4 regions of the Staphylococcus equorum genome follow, and region 1 is predicted to be linked to each of the others. Evidence: riboswitches for the same ligand, from Rfam matches in the RefSeq annotation. Region 1 holds a riboswitch; each other region holds the start of a gene.
What was found. Region 1 has a riboswitch for S-adenosylmethionine ahead of PYW44_RS01860 (aminotransferase class I/II-fold pyridoxal phosphate-dependent enzyme). Riboswitches for the same ligand answer to the same signal wherever they lie in the genome.
Positions count from the first base shown of each region.

Region 2: linked by a shared signal. The riboswitch ahead of PYW44_RS09595 (methionine ABC transporter ATP-binding protein) and the one ahead of PYW44_RS01860 (aminotransferase class I/II-fold pyridoxal phosphate-dependent enzyme) in region 1 are both predicted to bind S-adenosylmethionine.
Region 3: linked by a shared signal. The riboswitch ahead of PYW44_RS03165 (Na+/H+ antiporter NhaC family protein) and the one ahead of PYW44_RS01860 (aminotransferase class I/II-fold pyridoxal phosphate-dependent enzyme) in region 1 are both predicted to bind S-adenosylmethionine.
Region 4: linked by a shared signal. The riboswitch ahead of metK (methionine adenosyltransferase) and the one ahead of PYW44_RS01860 (aminotransferase class I/II-fold pyridoxal phosphate-dependent enzyme) in region 1 are both predicted to bind S-adenosylmethionine.

Region 1 covers NZ_CP118982.1:410,117-414,784, forward strand. The annotation lists gene PYW44_RS01850 (PTS sugar transporter subunit IIC) at 55-1,098, shown strand; gene PYW44_RS01855 (aggregation-promoting factor C-terminal-like domain-containing protein) at 1,627-2,385, shown strand; SAM riboswitch class I at 2,524-2,632, shown strand; gene PYW44_RS01860 (aminotransferase class I/II-fold pyridoxal phosphate-dependent enzyme) at 2,696-3,853, shown strand; gene PYW44_RS01865 (D-lactate dehydrogenase) at 3,874-4,668, shown strand, end outside.
Region 2 covers NZ_CP118982.1:1,998,288-2,002,955, forward strand. The annotation lists gene PYW44_RS09585 (MetQ/NlpA family ABC transporter substrate-binding protein) at 197-1,012, opposite strand; gene PYW44_RS09590 (methionine ABC transporter permease) at 1,036-1,731, opposite strand; gene PYW44_RS09595 (methionine ABC transporter ATP-binding protein) at 1,724-2,749, opposite strand; SAM riboswitch class I at 2,835-2,942, opposite strand; gene PYW44_RS09600 (thioredoxin family protein) at 2,998-3,297, opposite strand; gene PYW44_RS09605 (toprim domain-containing protein) at 3,294-3,686, opposite strand; gene gcvH (glycine cleavage system protein GcvH) at 3,992-4,372, opposite strand; gene PYW44_RS09615 (arsenate reductase family protein) at 4,541-4,668, opposite strand, start outside.
Region 3 covers NZ_CP118982.1:703,400-708,067, forward strand. The annotation lists gene PYW44_RS03155 (SDR family oxidoreductase) at 1-376, shown strand, start outside; gene PYW44_RS03160 (flavin reductase family protein) at 447-1,058, shown strand; SAM riboswitch class I at 1,186-1,287, shown strand; gene PYW44_RS03165 (Na+/H+ antiporter NhaC family protein) at 1,410-2,702, shown strand; gene PYW44_RS03170 (SRPBCC family protein) at 2,983-3,489, shown strand; gene PYW44_RS03175 (MurR/RpiR family transcriptional regulator) at 3,812-4,576, opposite strand.
Region 4 covers NZ_CP118982.1:1,089,976-1,094,643, forward strand. The annotation lists gene pckA (phosphoenolpyruvate carboxykinase (ATP)) at 1-1,502, opposite strand, end outside; SAM riboswitch class I at 1,669-1,781, shown strand; gene metK (methionine adenosyltransferase) at 1,891-3,087, shown strand; gene PYW44_RS05370 (nuclease-related domain-containing protein) at 3,183-4,091, shown strand; gene PYW44_RS05375 (aldo/keto reductase) at 4,285-4,668, shown strand, end outside.

The DNA of each region.
Region 1 (4,668 bases):
AAAATTAAGATAATGTGATATATTAGTAATTATTACAACTTAGGAGGAACTGCTATGATGAAAGTCAGTCCGAAACAATTTATAAATAATGTATTATCAGGTGTAGCAATAGCGATTGTTGCAGGTCTGATTCCAAATGCAATTTTAGGTGAATTATTTAAATTGCTTTCACCAAAGTATCCAATATTCGAAACAATGTTACAAGTTGTCGAAAGTATACAATTTACAGTACCACTTCTTGTAGGAGCATTGATTGCAATGCGCTTCAATCTAACGCCATTAGCTACAGCAGTAGTTGCAAGTTCGGCATTTGTTGGTAGTGGGGTTGCACAATTCAAAGATGGTGTATGGATGCTTGTAGGCGTTGGGGATTTAATCAATACAATGATTACTGCAGCAATTGCAGTGTTTTTTATATTAATAGTAGGAGAACGTTTCGGTAGTTTAACGCTAATTATTTTACCAACAATTGTTGGAGGCTTGGCTGCATTAATAGGCGTACTCATACTGCCATACATACAAATGATTACTACAGGTATAGGTAATTTAGTAAATTCATTTACAGAATTACAACCTATATTAATGTCTATGCTTATTGCACTTGCATTTAGTTTCATAATTATTTCACCGATATCGACCGTGGCTACAGCCCTAGCCATAGGTATAAGTGGTCTAGCAGCTGGTTCTGCTTCGCTTGGCATCGTAGCATGTGAAGGTGTACTTGTTGCAGGCACAATGAAAATGAATAGACCAGGCGTACCGATAACGATTTTCTTAGGTGGCGTTAAAATGATGATACCGAATATGGTAAGACATCCTATTATTTTATTACCGATTTTTACAAACGCACTTATCACAGGGTTTGTAGGTGGGCTTATTGGCATAGAAGGTACTAAAGAATCAGCCGGATTTGGTATTATCGGGCTTGTAGGGCCAATTAGTGCCTTTAAATTTATGGAAGACTCGATATTAATGAATTTATTATTAGTATTTATCACGTTCTTTGTAGTTCCATTTATTATGGGGTACTTAATTAATCTTTTCTATATGAAGGTATTAAAACTGTATGATAGTAACATTTATAAATTCTTAGCATAAAATGTTATATGTTTTGGATATGAAATGAGTAACGATTTGTAATAAACTAACAGTTAAATTGATTTTTTGAAAATACAGTTAGATAATCTAAAAGGCCACATAACAGTGGTCTTTTTTTATTTTGACAAAAATCAGTGCAAGTTTCGCGCAAAATTATAATTTTTATGTTGAATTTGAATTTTACAGTTGGGTAACAGTAGATGGTTTTGTAATATTTCAGACTATATAAAAAATTAGTATGAAAATTGACGTGAAGCGCAATATAATAACATTTAGAGATATATGAAAAGTATATTTTATTTGTTTAGAGCGTTACAAAACAAAACGGTTATATTTCAATATTACAAAGAGAAGCTGTATCTGTAACGTTTTGTTATCTAAGTGTAATATAATTGAACGAAATTTATGGTATATTATTTGTGGCGAAAAAATAACACATAAAAATTAATTGCTTGAAGTACATAAGATAATTTAATTAACGAAAATATAATTTTACTTAAAAAGATTTAAATGGAGGATTTTTTAATTATGAAGAAGACAATTTTAGCATCATCATTAGCAGTAGCATTAGGTGTAACAGGATACGCAGCAACAGCAGACAACAATCAAGCTCACGCTTCAGAAGAAAGCATCGACAAAGCGCATTTAGCTGAATTAGCACAAAGTAATGCTGCAGAATTAAATGAAAAACCATTACACGCTGGTGCATACAACTATGATTTCGTATTAGGCGGTTATGAATATACATTCACTTCAGACGGTCAATCATGGTCATGGGAATATGATGTAGCAGGTGCTCAAACTGCATCTTCTAACGTTTCTACAAACACAACTCAAGACGTTAGCACACAAGCAACTACTAATACTAACGAAAAATCAGCAAGCGAAGTAAGTACGCAACAACAATCAAATAATGTTGACGTAAAACCAGTTGCAGCTCCTAAAGCTTCAACTACTACAAAAGTTGAAACTACACAAACAAGTGCAACTACTAAAACTTACGAAACTGCAAAATCTTCAGCTGCTTCAACTGGTGGATCAGTTAAAGCTCAATTCTTAGCTGCTGGTGGTACAGAAGCTATGTGGAATACTATCGTATTACCTGAATCAAGTGGTAATCCAAATGCTGTTAACCAATTAGGTTACAGAGGTTTAGGACAAACTAAAGAAGCTTGGGGTACTGGTTCAGTAGCTACACAAACAAAAGGTATGATTAACTATGCTGAACAACGTTATGGTTCAATTGATGAAGCACTTTCATTCCGTTCTCAAAATAACTGGTGGTAGGTTTCAAAGCATTAAATCATAAAATTTATTGATATAGATTAGAGAGTGACTCACAAGAGTCACTCTCTTTTTTATACTTTGCAGTTTATTGACAAGCGTGAATATTCTGATAAAATTAAAGCTAATTAAATAAATGAAAACTTATCCAGAGAAGTTGAGGGATTTGGCCCTATGAGACTTCAGCAGCAGACTTATGTCGTAAGTACTGTGCTACTTCCAACAAGTGACATGACTTGATAGATAGGTGACATGTGAAAACTATATGCCACTTCATTGGGTATATAGTTTTTTTATATAGGAGGACTTTTTAATGTCAATTTCAGATAGATTAGCACAAATTCCTGATAGTTACTTTGGTAAAACAATGGGGCAAAAGGTTGAACATGGGCCTTTACCATTAATCAATATGGCAGTCGGTATCCCTGATGGCGAAACGCCAAAAGGTATTATTAATTGTTTCGCTGATGCGATACGTCTTCCTGAGAATCAGAAGTATGTAGCATTTCATGGTAAAGATAGCTTGAAACAAGCAATTGTAGATTTTTATGAAAGGCAGTACCAAGTAGAATTAGATATAGAAGATGAAGTTTGTATTTTATATGGAACGAAGAATGGTTTAGTAGCGCTTCCAACATGTATCGTTAATCCTGGAGAAAATGTATTGCTACCGGATCCTGGTTATACAGACTATTTGGCAGGGGTGATGTTGGCTGATGCACAACCTGAGCGATTGGTACTTAAACCACCATATTATTTACCTGAATGGGATAAAGTAGATAAAAAAGTGCTAGCTAATACACGTCTAGTTTATTTAACTTATCCTAATAATCCAACTGGCTCAGTGGCTACAAAGGCTGTATTTGATGAAGCTGTTGCAAAATTTAAAAATACGAAAACTAAAATTGTTCATGATTTTGCATATAGTGCATTTGGTTTTGATGGTAAGAATCCCAGTATGTTGCAATCTGAAGGTGCGAAAGATTTGGGAGTAGAAATTTTTTCCTTATCTAAAGGTTACAACATGTCAGGATTTAGAGTGGGATTTGCAGTAGGGAATAAAGATATAATACAAGCCTTAAAGAAATACCAATCACATACACACGCTGGTATGTTTGGTGCGTTACAAGATGCAGCTACTTATGCATTGAATCATTATGATGATTTTTTAGAAGAACAAAATGAAACTTTTAAAAAACGTAGAAATCAATTTGAAGCAAAACTTAATGAAGTGGATATACCATTTGAACCGATGAAAGGTGGCATTTTCTTGTGGTTGAAAACACCGCCCGAATACGATGGTGAAACGTTTGTTGACTATTTATTACAAGAGCAATCTATTCTTGTTGCACCTGGCATACCTTTTGGTGAACATGGGCGTAACTATGTACGTATTTCATTGGCACTTGATGATCAAGCATTGTTGGAAGCAGCAGAACGTATTCAATCGCTTAAATATCTTTATCAATAATAAAATAGGAGTGAATTTAGATGACAAAAATCAAACTTTTTGGCGTGCGTGAAGAAGATATTCCCTACATAGAAGCATGGGCAACAAAATACAAAGTAGAGGTTGATTTAGATAAAGATTTACTTACTTTAGACACAGTAGATCGAGTAGAAGGATTTGATGGTTTATCTTTATCACAGCAAATTCCATTAGATGAAACAGTATATAAAAAATTACATGATTTTGGCATTAAACAAATTGCACAACGTAGTGCAGGTTTTGATAGTTATGATTTGGATTTAGCTCAAAAATATAACTTGATTATTTCAAATGTACCTTCGTATTCGCCACATTCAATTGCAGAGTATACAGTTTCTCAAGCACTTAATTTAATTCGTAATTATAATGATATTCAACAAAAAACAGCAACTTATGATTTCAGATGGCAACCAGCGATATTATCACGTTCTATCAGAGATTTAAAAGTCGCTGTAATCGGTACGGGACGCATTGGTTCTATTGTAGGAAAAATTTTTGCTCGAGGGTTTGACGCGGAAGTTGTGGCATATGATATTGAACCGAATGAACAATGCCAAACATATTTAACTTATAAAGATAGTGTGACTGAAGTTGTAAAAGATGCAGACATTGTCACTGTACATATTCCAGGTAGTAAAGAAAATGACTATTTATTTGACGAAGATTTATTCAAAGCATTTAAGAAGGGCGCTGTGTTTATCAACTGTGCGCGTGGTTCTATTGTAAAGACAAGTGCACTTATAGAAGCTTTGGATAATGGAACGTTAAAAGGTGCAGCGCTTGATACTTATGAGGGT
Region 2 (4,668 bases), 1.1 Mb from region 1:
GTGTTATAGAACAAATGGATAAGGAAATGATGAACAACCTTGAATAAGTAAAACTTAGTTAACACGTCCAAATTTGGTCGTGTTTTTTATGCTTTATATTCGATAATTTTTACATACTGCCCTTTTTCAATTCTTACAACCATAAAAAAGAACCCTCAAACCGTTGCGGTTAAAGGATTCTTCATAAAATTTGATATTATTTTGCTGGTACGACCGCACCATCGTATTCTTTGTTGATATAGTCTTTAATTTCTTTAGACTGGAGTACATCAATTAGCGCTTTAATTTTCTCGTCATCTTTATGACCTTCTCTTACGCCAATTAAATTCGCATAAGGATTGTCTTTTGCTTTCTCTAGAACAATTGAATCATCTTTAGGGCTTAAATCTTGATCAATTGCAAAGTTTGAATTAATAATTACAGCATCAGCATCTTCGTTTTGATAAATTTTAGGTAGATACTCTGCAGATTGTTTATTATTAAATTTGATGTCTTTTTTATTTTCTACAATATCATCAAACGTAGCGTCTTCTGTTTTAACGCCATCTTTTAATTTAATAAGTCCTTCATCTACGAAGAATTTTAAGAAACGTCCTTCTTCAGCTGGATTATTCGAAACATATACTGTTGCGCCTTTTGGTAAATCTTTTAAACTTTTATATTTTTTAGAGTAAACTGCCATAGGCTCCAAGTGAACGTTTCCTGCTGATTCCACTTTATAGCCTTTGTCTTCCTTCTCTGTTTTTAAATATGGTGTATGTTGGAAGAAGTTCGCATCAAGTTCACCTTTATCTAATAATTTATTCGGTGTTGTATAATCATTAATCGTTTTGATTTTTAGCTTATAACCTTTATCTTCTAACAATGGTTCTGCTTTTTCTAATATTTCTGCGTGCGGTGCTGGCGAAGCTCCGACTGTAATTGTCTTATCTTTTTCATCTCCGCCACCGCCACATGCTGCTAATAAAAGTGCTAAAGCAACTACAGAAACTAAACTTAATATTTTTTTCATATAATAAAGTCCCCTTTTAAAATTTATCGTTTATCTATTTTATTTGTAGACCAGTCACCAATAAATTGAATGATAAATACAATAATCAGTATTAAAACTGTTGATACAAATATGACGTCATTTTGATTTCGTGTGAAGCCAGTTAAATACGCTAAGTTACCTAAACCACCTGCACCAATTACACCAGCAACCGCTGTTGATCCAACTAAAGCAATTGCAGTCACTGTAATACCGGATATTAAAGCTGGCATTGCTTCTGGTAAAAGGACTTTTTTCACTACTGTCCATGTATTTGCGCCCATTGACCAAGCCGCTTCGATTACGCCTTTGTCGATTTCTTTAAATGCGATCTCTACTAATCTTGCATAGAACGGTGCAGCACTAATAATCAATGCTGGTAAAGCTCCAGTTGGTCCACTAATTGTTCCTAATATTAAACTTGTGAATGGAATCAACAAGAGTATGAGAATAATGAAAGGTATCGCTCTGAATAAGTTTACGATAAATGAAACTACACTATAAAAGACTCTTGCCACTGGTGATTTACTTTTAGCTGATAAGAAGAGTAATACACCTAAAATCAGTCCTAAAACAAAAGCAAACGCTGTTGCTATTACAGTCATATAAATTGTTTCATATGTTGCTAACCAAACTTCGTCCCAACTAATATTTGGCATAGTAACCATCTCACGGAGTATGTCACCAAACGAATTACCCATGCTTTAACACCTCCACTGAAACGTGTTGCGCTTCTAAATCATTTTTGAACTTTTCGAATTTTTCTGAATTTACTGTTGGTAAATGCACTACTAAAAAGCCGATTGAACCGTCTTTCGTATGTTTAATATTAGCTTCCAATATATTTACATCAATATTATGCGTCTTAGTTATGTATGATACTAACGGCTCCGTAGTATTGCTTCCTGTAAAATTCAAGCGAACTACATAATCATTTTCATTTAATGTTATTAAATCTGTGATAGATTCATCAAAATCATCGTCTAAATCATCTTTCACAAAGCGTTTTGTTACTTCATGTTGTGGGTTTTCAAAGACAGTTGTAACCTTGCCTTGTTCAATTACACGGCCATTTTCCATAACAGCGACTTCATCACAGATACGTCGAATGACATGCATTTCGTGTGTAATGATTACGATTGTTAAATTTCGTTCTTCTTTAATCTTTAATAATAATTCTAGAATTTCATCTGTCGTTTGAGGATCTAAAGCACTTGTTGCTTCATCGCAAAGCAATACAGTAGGTTCATTAGCTAATGCACGCGCGATACCGACACGTTGCTTTTGACCGCCTGATAATTCCGATGGATATGCATTTTCTCTTCCTTTTAGTCCTACCAATTCCACTAGTTCTAAAGCACGTTGCTTCGCTTCACGGCGCGAAACACCAGCAATTTCTAGCGGAAATGTAATATTATTTAATACATTTCGTGACCACAGTAAATTAAAATGTTGAAAAATCATGCTCACTTTTTGACGTTTTTTTCTTAAATCTGATTTAGATAAATCACCAATCTTATCTCCATCAATAATTACGTCACCTGAAGTAGGTTGCTCGAGATTGTTCAAGAGTCTTACTAAAGTACTTTTCCCCGCTCCTGAAAAACCAACTACTCCAAAGATTGAGCCTGATTGAATGTTTAAATCAACATGATCTACAGCTAGTACGTCGTGTTTTTTTGTCTTGTACCTTTTGACTATTTGATTTAATTCAATCATCACACTTGCCTCCTTGTATTACACTATCAATTAAAAAATGCTTCCTCTATTATTCAGTGAAGAAAAGAGAAAGCATTAATCGCTTCTCTCATCTCCCAAAGTTAATCGTAACTTCATGTGAATTGGCACCATTTCTGATTCAGACGGTTGCCGGGCTTCAAAGGGCACATCCCTCCACCACTCTTGATAAGAGTATCATTTATTTAATTATTTTTAATCCTATCATCGCACTCATGTTTCGTCAATAACTATTTTAAATTTTCTAACAAATAAGGAACAGATTGAAATGCGTAAATTCTTTTCTGCTCTTTACCTTTAGACATCAACATGAGCACAGGTACAGATTGTATTTCTTGCGCTTGGCTAAAATCAGGATGAAAATTCAAATCTATTTTTGTAATTGGTAGTTTCAAAATTTCATTTGCTATATCTAACATGCGTTCTGAAACTTTACAAGTTCCACACGTTGGTGTATAACCAAATATTAAATATTTTTCTTTTTCTTCATGTTCGTGCACATCTGCACGGTGTTCACTTGTTACATTCATGTTAATAAACTTACCCTTTCAGCTATATAATCTAATTTTGCTTTAGCTACTTTTTCTGCGTCTTTTACAGAAAAACCATGTTTTCGCAGTACTTTGGATAAATATGGTTTAGGGCATCTAGCAACCTCACAATATTGTCTATCTATGCGTATATGTTTACTTTCACTGAGATATCGTTTGAACCATTTCCGTATCTTTTCACCTTCTTTATCTGAATCAACAAGAATATACACTTGTTTATCATATAAAGTTTCAACCATTTCATCGATTTTATCAATGCCCATAGTACCGTTTGTACATATGATATCAATTGGCTGATCAATAACTTGCTTTACCCGCTTCTTGTCTGACTTGCCTTCGACAATGATAACTTGGTTTAGTATCGTCATGACATCCACCCTCTAAATGTTGATAGTTGTTCAATCTACTTAGTTCTTCACAATACTTAGCGACTATAAACATAATTTACATATTCCTAATCTTATCTTATTATTGAAAATAATTTTTGTCATTTAAAGACATCTAATTAAATATTCATTATCTTATATAAGAACTGTTTTTTAGTACTATTAAGCTATGATTTACTATAGCTCACTTTATGCATCTTTTAACTTGACTAAAAACCACATAAAATAGATTATTCTCATTAAAAAAACCCCAAGATAATCTATATCATGGAGTTCATACTTTGTTTTTATTCACCAATCATTTCTGAGTATTGCTCAGCTGATAGTAATTCATCTAATTGACTTTCATCACTTAATTCAACTTTTACCATCCATGCTTTATCGTATGGTGATTCATTTACGAATTCTGGGCTGTCTTCTAATTCTTCGTTAGACTCGACAACTTTCCCAGTAACAGGTGCGTATAGTTCTGAAACTGTTTTTACTGATTCAACACTACCAAAAGTTTCACCTTCGTTAATCTCATCGTCGACTTCTGGTAATTCAACGAATACGATATCTCCTAATTCACCTTGAGCATATTCAGTTATACCAATTGTTACTGTATTTCCTTCAATTTTAACCCATTCATGTTCTTTAGAATATTTAAATTCACTCGGTACTGCCACAAGAATCCCCTCCTAAATGATTTTACATATTAATGATGCCATATGAAAAGCTTTCAAGCAACTATTTCCTGATACCATAATGCAATCAGATGTTTTCACAGCAATAGATGAAGCGTTTCCACAATCACTATTGTAACCACTTATTTAATTATGAATTTAAAATTTATTTTATAACCAAGTTTCTTTATATTGGTCTTCTTTAAATCCAACTGTAACTTTATTTCCTGAAATGGCTAGCGGTCTTTTAACTAACATACCATTTGAAGCCAATAAATCTAACTTTTCATCATTCGTTA
Region 3 (4,668 bases), 290 kb from region 1:
AGCACTAGATTATTTACAACCGGGTGCTACAATTACGACGACTTCATCAGTGCAAGGATATAATCCAAATCCAATTTTACATGATTATGCAGCCTCAAAAGCAGCAATCATTTCATTAACTAAAAGTTTATCTGAAGAATTAGGTGCTAAAGGTATTCGTGTGAATTGTGTAGCACCTGGGCCGTTTTGGTCTCCTTTACAAATATCTGGTGGCCAGCCACAATCTAAAATACCTACATTTGGTCAAAAAGAAGTATTAGGTAGAGCAGGACAACCTGTTGAACTTTCAGGAGTGTATGTACATTTAGCTGCCGAAGAATCGAGTTATACGACTGGGCAAGTTTATGGTGTAACAGGCGGAACTCAGTTAGACTAATGATATCAAAAGTTAGAAATCTCTATGAGATTATCTAGCTTTTATTTTTTGAAAGGTATGATAATACAATATGAAACAATTTAAAGCAGATACACTCTCTAAAAAACAAAATTATAAATTACTGAGTGGGAGTATTATTCCAAGACCGATTGCATTTGTTACTTCTCAAGACAAGTCAGGTCATTTAAATGCAGCGCCATTCAGTTTCTTTAATATAGTGAATAGCGCACCGCCAATGATTATGATTTCTACTGTACGCTCAGAAGGTAAACGAAAAGACACGTCAGTCAATATTGAAGAAACCGAAGAATTTGTCGTTCATATTACTGATGAAACCATAGTTGAAGAAGTTAATAAAACGGCAGCACCAATAGAACGTACAAGTAATGAGCTAGAAAGAACAAATTTAACATGTATTGAATCAGAACTTATTTCTGTGCCAGGGATACAACAAGCAAAAATCCGTATGGAATGTAAATTAAACAGAATTATTCCATTAGGGGATCCACAAGAAGGTTCTGATTTAATTATTGGTGAAGTCGTTATGTTCCATATCGATGATGATGTATACTTTGAAGACAGTAAAATTGATGCCCAAGCGTTAACAGCTATTTCTCGCTTAGCTAGCAATGACTATGCATCTTTAGGAGAAACATTTACGATTGTGCGACCTACTGAATAAGGGTGTTACACTTGTTGAAAATATCGTATGGTTGCAAAGTAATGTTGACAAACGTGCTTTAACGTATTAAGCTAAATCAGTATTTCACGAATTACAGTTAAAATATACTGTAATAAAACAATTTAATAACTTATCTAGAGAAGTGGAGGGACTGGCCCGTCGATGCTTCGGCAACATGATGATGCGTGTGCCAATTCCAGTAGCATAGATGTATGCTAGAAGATAAGAACGAAGACACAACGTTTACTCTTTTCTTCAATAGAAAAGAGTTTTTTTATTTTCAAAAAGAAACACAAAGAAATAGCGGGGAATAAATTTCACGCTTTTACCCTTATAGAAAGTTGGTTTTGTATGGAGAAGACAAAGAAAGGTAATGCTTGGGCATTGATTCCATTGCTCGTATTTGTAGGTTTATTTTTAGGTGTAGGTATTGGTACAGGAGATTTTTCAACAATGCCTTTAAATGTAGCTATTTTAGTAGCATCTATTGTAGCTTTGATTTTAAATAGAAAAGAAACGTTTCATAAAAAAGTGGAAGTCTTCACAAAAGGCGCGGGTCATTCAAATATTATTTTAATGATGCTCATCTTTATACTGGCTGGTGCCTTCTCTCAAACTACTGAAGACATGGGCGGCGTACAATCTACAGTTAATTTAGGACTGTCACTTATTCCAGAGAATTTAATTATCGTAGGCTTATTTATTATTTGTATGTTTGTTTCGCTTTCAATGGGTACATCTGTAGGTACAGTAGCAGCTATAGCGCCTGTTGGATTTGGATTGAGTCAAGCAACAGACGTCTCAGCAGCTATTACAATGGCTACAGTTGTAGGTGGTGCAATGTTTGGCGATAATCTATCAATGATTTCAGATACAACAATCGCTGCCGTACGTACTCAAAAGACAAAAATGAGTGATAAATTTAAAGTGAATATTAAAATTGTGTTGCCAGGTGCTATATTTACGATTATAGCTTTGTGGTTTTTAACAAATGGAGCACAAATTGATGCAAGTAAAAGTTATGATTATAATATTATCAAAGTCTTACCTTATTTAATGGTACTAATATTAGCATTAATTGGTATTAATGTAATTATTGTACTTATCGGTGGTATCGCATTATCAGCAATAATCGGCCTTATAGATGGATCATTTGGTTGGACAGGCTTATTAGAGTCCATTTCAAAAGGTATTATTGGTATGGAAGATATTGCGATGATTGCCTTACTTATCGGAGGCCTCGTAGCGCTTATTCAACATAACGGCGGTATCACATGGTTACTTCACTTTGTTCGTAATAGAGTGAAATCGAAACGTGGCGCAGAATTAGGTATAGCTGGGTTAGTCAGTGCAGCGGATATTTCAACAGCGAATAATACGATATCGATACTGATGTCTGGCCCATTAGCAAAAGAAATTTCAGAAGAATATGATATAGATCCAAGAAAATCGGCAAGTATTTTGGATATGTTTGCGAGTTGTTTCCAAGGTCTCTTACCTTATAGCCCGCAGTTAATTGCAGCAGCAGGCGTGGCGTCTATATCGCCATTTGAGTTATTACCCTACTCTATTTATCCAATGATTTTGGGCGTTTGTGGTTTGATTGCAATCTTCTTTAACTTACCAAGATTAAATAAGAAATAAGGCGTTAAAAGGGAAGGCGAATCAGTGCAGTGTTTGTATCTGATGAACCTCCCTTTTTATTATGCTTTGATATACAGTAAGTTTATAAAAAGTACTTAAATACATGTTTTTGCGAAAGTGACGTTTAAAATTTTGACGTTTACTGACTATTGACGATAAAATATAGAAGTTGAACGTTTTAAAGTAAAGACTAGAACATTTTATGATTCATAGGATTATTGTTTAGAAGTCTTGTAGAATAGGTTAGAATAGAATTAAGAGTGAAAGTAGGTGAACAATCGTGGGTAAATATAATGTTGAAAATGAATACGTTGAGATACGACTTGAACGACTATTTAAAGTTGAACCAGAATTATTATATCAAGCATGGACAGATCAACGTTTTCTTAAACAATGGTTTATGACAACAGATAGAACAAATAAATCAATTCATATTAACGCTGAACAAAATGGAAGTTATGAAATTGTTGACGTTCGTAAAGGGAAAGAAAATGTAGTAAAAGGTTCTTTTATTACGTTAACGCCATATGAATATATCGTCATGACAATTGGTATGCCAGAGTTAAGTGATTCTGAAGATACCATTGAAATTGAAATATTCGAAAGAGAAGCGGGCATCGCTCAAATGATTTTTAATTATAAAGCTTTTGTGCCAAAAGAACGTAGATATACAATACTGGAATATAAGCAGAAGAAAAAAGAATATCATGATTCTACTGCGCATGGTTTCGAAATATTATTTGATAAATTACAAGTGGTATTAGAAGAATTTGAATCAGACCTTTAATATTTAATAAGATATTTTGAATATAAACTGTTAGCAAAGTTTTAGCTTTGTTGACAGTTTTTTTACGTTTTCCACCAAGTATAATATCTACTTTACAATAAATGTTTCATACTTACTTGTAGGGCACAAATCCTAGCTTGTAAATTTTACCTCGTATTGTTCCTACAAATGTCCCATATGAAATCAGGTTGGAAATACCATAAGGTAAATTGAAATTACCCCAATCCATAAGTATATGCTAATGGATTAGGGTAAGGGTTTTTGAACATAGAGATGTGTAGTTATATTTCAAAAGTAAGCTCAGGATAAAGGAGGTGAATTATTACGATATAATTTCACCTTTTTCTATGCGCTCATTAAATTTACGCAATAATGTTTCGAAAAATATGTGATAACTTATAAAGCTTGAATAATCTATACCGTCAGCAAGATAAAATGTGTTACTAGAAACATAAATATTATAATTAGCTTTTTGAGCAAGTGTATTATCATTTAAAGTAGTAATGGAGAAAAAATATTTTTGACGTAACTGTAATAAGTTGGTGATATCTGATAATTGATGAGATTCACCAGAAAGAGAAATAATGAAGAAAATATCTGTAGGTGTAGTTCTATTAAGTACCATTTTAAATTCGTGTACATCATGTAATACAATAATATTTTTATGAATTGTTAACAAAATACGTTGCGCTTCTTGGGCTACATTCATTTGCGCGACACCTGTTCCATACAAATAGACGGTCTCTGCTTCGTTGATTTTATCAGTGACAAGATTATAATCGATACGTTCTAAATATGTAAAAGTATTTTCGACGTCTTGTTTGAATCCTTCGATAGAGTCGGAAGGGAGATTATGAGATTTTTCAGTTTCAAACTTTAAGTAAGATTTAAAGTCACTATAACCATCAAAACCTAATTTACGCGTAAAACGATGAATAGTTGCATTTGAAGCATGTGTAAATTCTGCTAAGTCTTGAATTTTCATGGTTTTACATTCTGTCGTATGTGTATTGATAAAATGAGCAATATGTAAGTCATTCTCATTTAATTTATTAAAGTTATTATTAACGCGTTCATCTAAAAACAATATGATAACCTCGCACTTCATGAAAATATTTTTAAGTTTTGGAAATATAATCTGATTATACAAAACTATTCGTAATGTAGTCAAACCATTGC
Region 4 (4,668 bases), 680 kb from region 1:
GCTTGCTCTCTATATGCTTCTGGCTTACTCCAAGCATTAATAGGGTTTAATAATGTCTGAGGTACACCTTCAATTTCTAATGGGATATCTAATCCGAACATATCATCTTTAATATATTCTATTTCACTTAATTGTCCAGTAATAGCTTGGTTTACCATTTGTCTTGTATAGTTAAGGCTGATACGACGTCCGAGCCCATATTGGCCACCAGTCCAACCCGTGTTAACTAGATAAACGTCTACGTCATGTTCATCAATTAAATCTCCTAATAGGTCTGCATATACTTTTGCGTTGAGAGGTAAGAATGGTGAACCGAAACAAGTTGAGAATGATGGTTCTGGCTCTGTAACACCACGTTCTGTACCAGCTAATTTAGCTGTGAAGCCGCTTAGGAAATGGTACATTGCTTGATCTTTAGATAATTTAGAAATAGGTGGTAATACACCAAAAGCATCAGCAGTTAAGAAAATAATTGTATTCGGATGTGCTGCTTTAGAGGGTGTCACGATATTATCGATATGATCAATTGGATAAGCGGCTCTTGTATTTTCAGTGTAATAGTTATCATCGAAGTCTACATCACCATCTTCATCGACAACTACGTTTTCTAAAATAGTACCATATTTAATTGCGTCGTAAATTTGTGGTTCCTTTTTATATGAAAGGTTAATTGCTTTAGCATAACAGCCGCCTTCAATATTGAAAATGCCGTTTTCATTCCAACCATGCTCATCATCACCAATCAGTTTACGTGTTGGGTCAGCAGAAAGTGTTGTTTTACCTGTACCGGATAATCCGAAGAACAAAGCAACATCACCTTTATCGCCAACATTAGCTGAACAGTGCATGCTCATGATTTTATCTTTAGGGAGTAAGTAGTTCATTACTGAGAATATGCCTTTTTTCATTTCTCCAGCATATTCAGTGCCACCAATCAATATTACTTTATGTTTGAAAGAGGTAATTATAAATGTTTCGGAGTTTGTGCCGTCAACTTCAGGAACTGCTTTAAAAGAAGGTGCTGAAACAATAGTGAAATCAGATTTGATTTCGCTAGCTTCTTCTCTAGTACTTGGGCGAATGAACATATTTTGTGCGAATAAATTATGCCAAGCTAATTCATTAATCACTGTGAGTTCTAATTGTGAATCTTCATCACTACCTGCATAACCCTTAAATACATAAAGTTCATCTTTTTTGTTTAAATGGGCTAAAACTTTATCATACAAATTTAAGAAAGTTTCTTCTTCGATAGGTTGATTTATGTTACCCCAATCGATGTCATCTCTATAAGATGGTTCATTTACAATAAACTTATCTTTTGGAGAACGACCTGTGTATTTACCTGTTTTAGCGTTAATTGCTCCAAGTTCAGTCAATGCGCCTTCATCATTATTTAAAATTTTGTTATACAACTGTGTTGTAGATAATTGAAATAATGATGATGGTTTGTCCAATATACTTTCAATCTTGCTTGTGTATGTGTATGTATCTACCGCCATACTAATCCCTCCAACGCTATTTAGTTAATGTAAGCCTTTACAATTAAAGAGTATAACACATATGTATTATTAGTCCACATCATATTAAAAGGAAATTTAAATAAATAATAATAATTGTTAAATTGACAATATATCATAGATTAGGTACTATAGGACTTAACGGATTCTCTTATCCTGAGTGGCGGAGGGACATGGACCCAATGAAGCCCAGCAACCTCTTCTTAATACGAAGAAAGGTGCCAAACCGTTTGCAGACATATATCGTCTGAACGATAAGAGCGAATGGACGTATAAGGGCCTTCTCTCTATTTAATATAGTGATGAAGGCCCTTTTTAATGAGCTCAACAGAGAGAGAATTTTCGTAATTTAAAACTAAAGGAGCAAATTATGACATACAATAGAAGATTATTTACTTCAGAATCTGTAACAGAAGGGCACCCAGATAAAATAGCGGATCAAGTATCTGATGCAATATTAGATGAGATATTAAAAGACGATCCTAATGCAAGGGTAGCTTGTGAAACTACGGTAACTACTGGTATGGCGTTAATTTCAGGTGAAATATCTACAACAACTTATGTTGATATTCCAAAAGTAGTAAGGGAAACAATTAAAGAGATTGGTTACACACGTGCAAAATATGGGTATGACAGTCAAACTATGGCCGTATTAACAGCAATTGATGAGCAATCTCCTGACATCGCGCAAGGTGTTGACACAGCATTAGAGTATCGTAATGATGTTTCTGAAGAAGAAATTGAAGCAACTGGTGCTGGCGACCAAGGCTTAATGTTTGGTTATGCTACGAATGAAACGGATACGTATATGCCTTTACCAATCTTCTTATCACATCAACTCGCTAAGAAATTATCTGATGTGCGTAAAGATGAAATATTAAAATATTTACGCCCAGATGGGAAAGTACAAGTAACAGTTGAATATGATGAACAGGATAAACCACAACGTATAGACACTATCGTTGTTTCTACGCAACATGCAGAAGATACTGAATTGCAACAAATACAAGATGACATTAAAGCGCACGTCATTTATCCAACAGTGCCTGAAAATCTATTAGATGAAGACACTAAATTTTATATTAATCCTACTGGTCGTTTTGTGATTGGTGGTCCTCAAGGAGATGCTGGACTTACTGGTCGTAAAATTATTGTAGACACATATGGTGGTTATGCACGTCATGGCGGCGGTTGTTTCAGTGGTAAGGACCCAACAAAAGTTGACCGTTCTGCTGCCTATGCTGCACGTTATGTAGCTAAAAATATTGTAGCGGCTAAATTAGCAGACAAATGTGAAGTACAATTAGCATACGCAATTGGGGTTGCTGAACCAGTTTCAATTTCTATTGATACATTTGGAACAAGTAGTGTCAGTGAAAATGAATTAGTGGAAGCGGTACGTAAGCATTTTGACTTAAGACCTGCTGGCATTATTAAAATGTTAGATTTAAAACACCCAATCTATAAACAAACAGCTGCCTATGGTCACTTTGGCCGTACAGATATCTTATTGCCATGGGAAAAATTAGATAAAGTAAACTTATTAAAAGATTCTGTAGAAGTATAATAAACTAAAATTTAATTTTATGGACTTTTCTATCGAATGATGAGCTATTATCTATTATAATTAAGTTACTGAACACATAAAGGAGCGTTTTTGTTATGAATTCATTAGGGCCAATAGAAATTGGTTTAATCGTGGCAATCATCGTAGCAGTCATTTGTTTGATATTATTTATGCTTGCTTTAAAAAGTAAAAAGAAAGCGCAAAAAAAGGCTGAAGAGCAATATAAATCTAGAGAACAAAAATTAAGCGATGAACATGAGGAAGAGTTGGAAAAAGAAAGAATAGAAAATAAAAAAACTGTAACAAAACAAAAGGAAGAATATGCAGCTACAGTTAGTTCTAAAGACAGAGAAATTGATGCCTTGAAATTATTTTCTAAGAACCATAGTGAATATGTAACTGACATGAGATTGATTGGTATCCGTGAACGTCTTGTAAATGAGAAAAGAATTCGTCCTGAAGATATGCATATTATGGCTAATATATTTTTACCTAGAAATGAATTTAGCGACGTTCAACGTATTAGCCACTTAGTACTGACACGTACTGGTCTATACATCATAGATTCACAGTTATTGAAAGGGCATGTATATAATGGCGTTAGCGCAGCCCAATTCAAAGAACAACCAATGATGGAGCAGGTATTTAATACTTTATATCTTGATAAGCACACGCCACAAACGCTTGTATTAGATAAGAATGAAGATGCGGAATCATTATCGTTTGTAAATTATACATCGCATTTAAATGAAATAGAAAAACTTGCCGGTGATATTCAAACAGAACTTAATTTAAAATTCACACCAACTACTATTTTATACTTCAATCCTAAAAATGAAGGTGCTGTAACGATTTCAAATTATGCACAAAGTTCAAATACTAAGGTACTAGTGGGTGCAGAGCAACTTGATGAGTTCTTTAATAAATTTGTATTCCACGGTCGAATTCAATACAATGTTGAAGATTTGCAACGTGTTATGGATGAAATAGAAACATTTAATTAATGTGAAATACTTAATTTTAAAAAGATAGGTAACCATACAGGTTATCTATCTTTTTGTTGGAGTTTTAAATGCACAAACAATGTGTTTTATGGATTAATACAATATAATTTGGTTATTTAAAGTCCTTTTAATTTATAATTTAAAGAAAATTGATTAATATAATAGTTATCTAAATAGAAAAGGGGATTTTAATTTGGAAAATGTAACTTTTTATAATGGCAATGAAATGCCAATTGTTGGTTTAGGTACTTTTCGTGTCGAAAACAGTGACGAATGTAAAATGTCAGTAAAACATGCGATAGAAAATGGTTACACACATATAGATACTGCAATGGTGTATGAAAATGAAGAAAAAGTAGGGGAAGGTATTGCAGAAGGTTTAGCAGCTATAGGTAAAAATAGAAGTGATTTGTTTATCACATCTAAATTATGGTTAGCAGATTATGGCCGTGAAAATGTTACAGATGCTTATGAAACGAGTTTAAAGAAACTTGGATTAGATTACCTAGACTTGTATCTCATGCATTGGCCGGGTACAGATGAAGCTTTAATGATAGACACTTGGCAAGGTATGGAA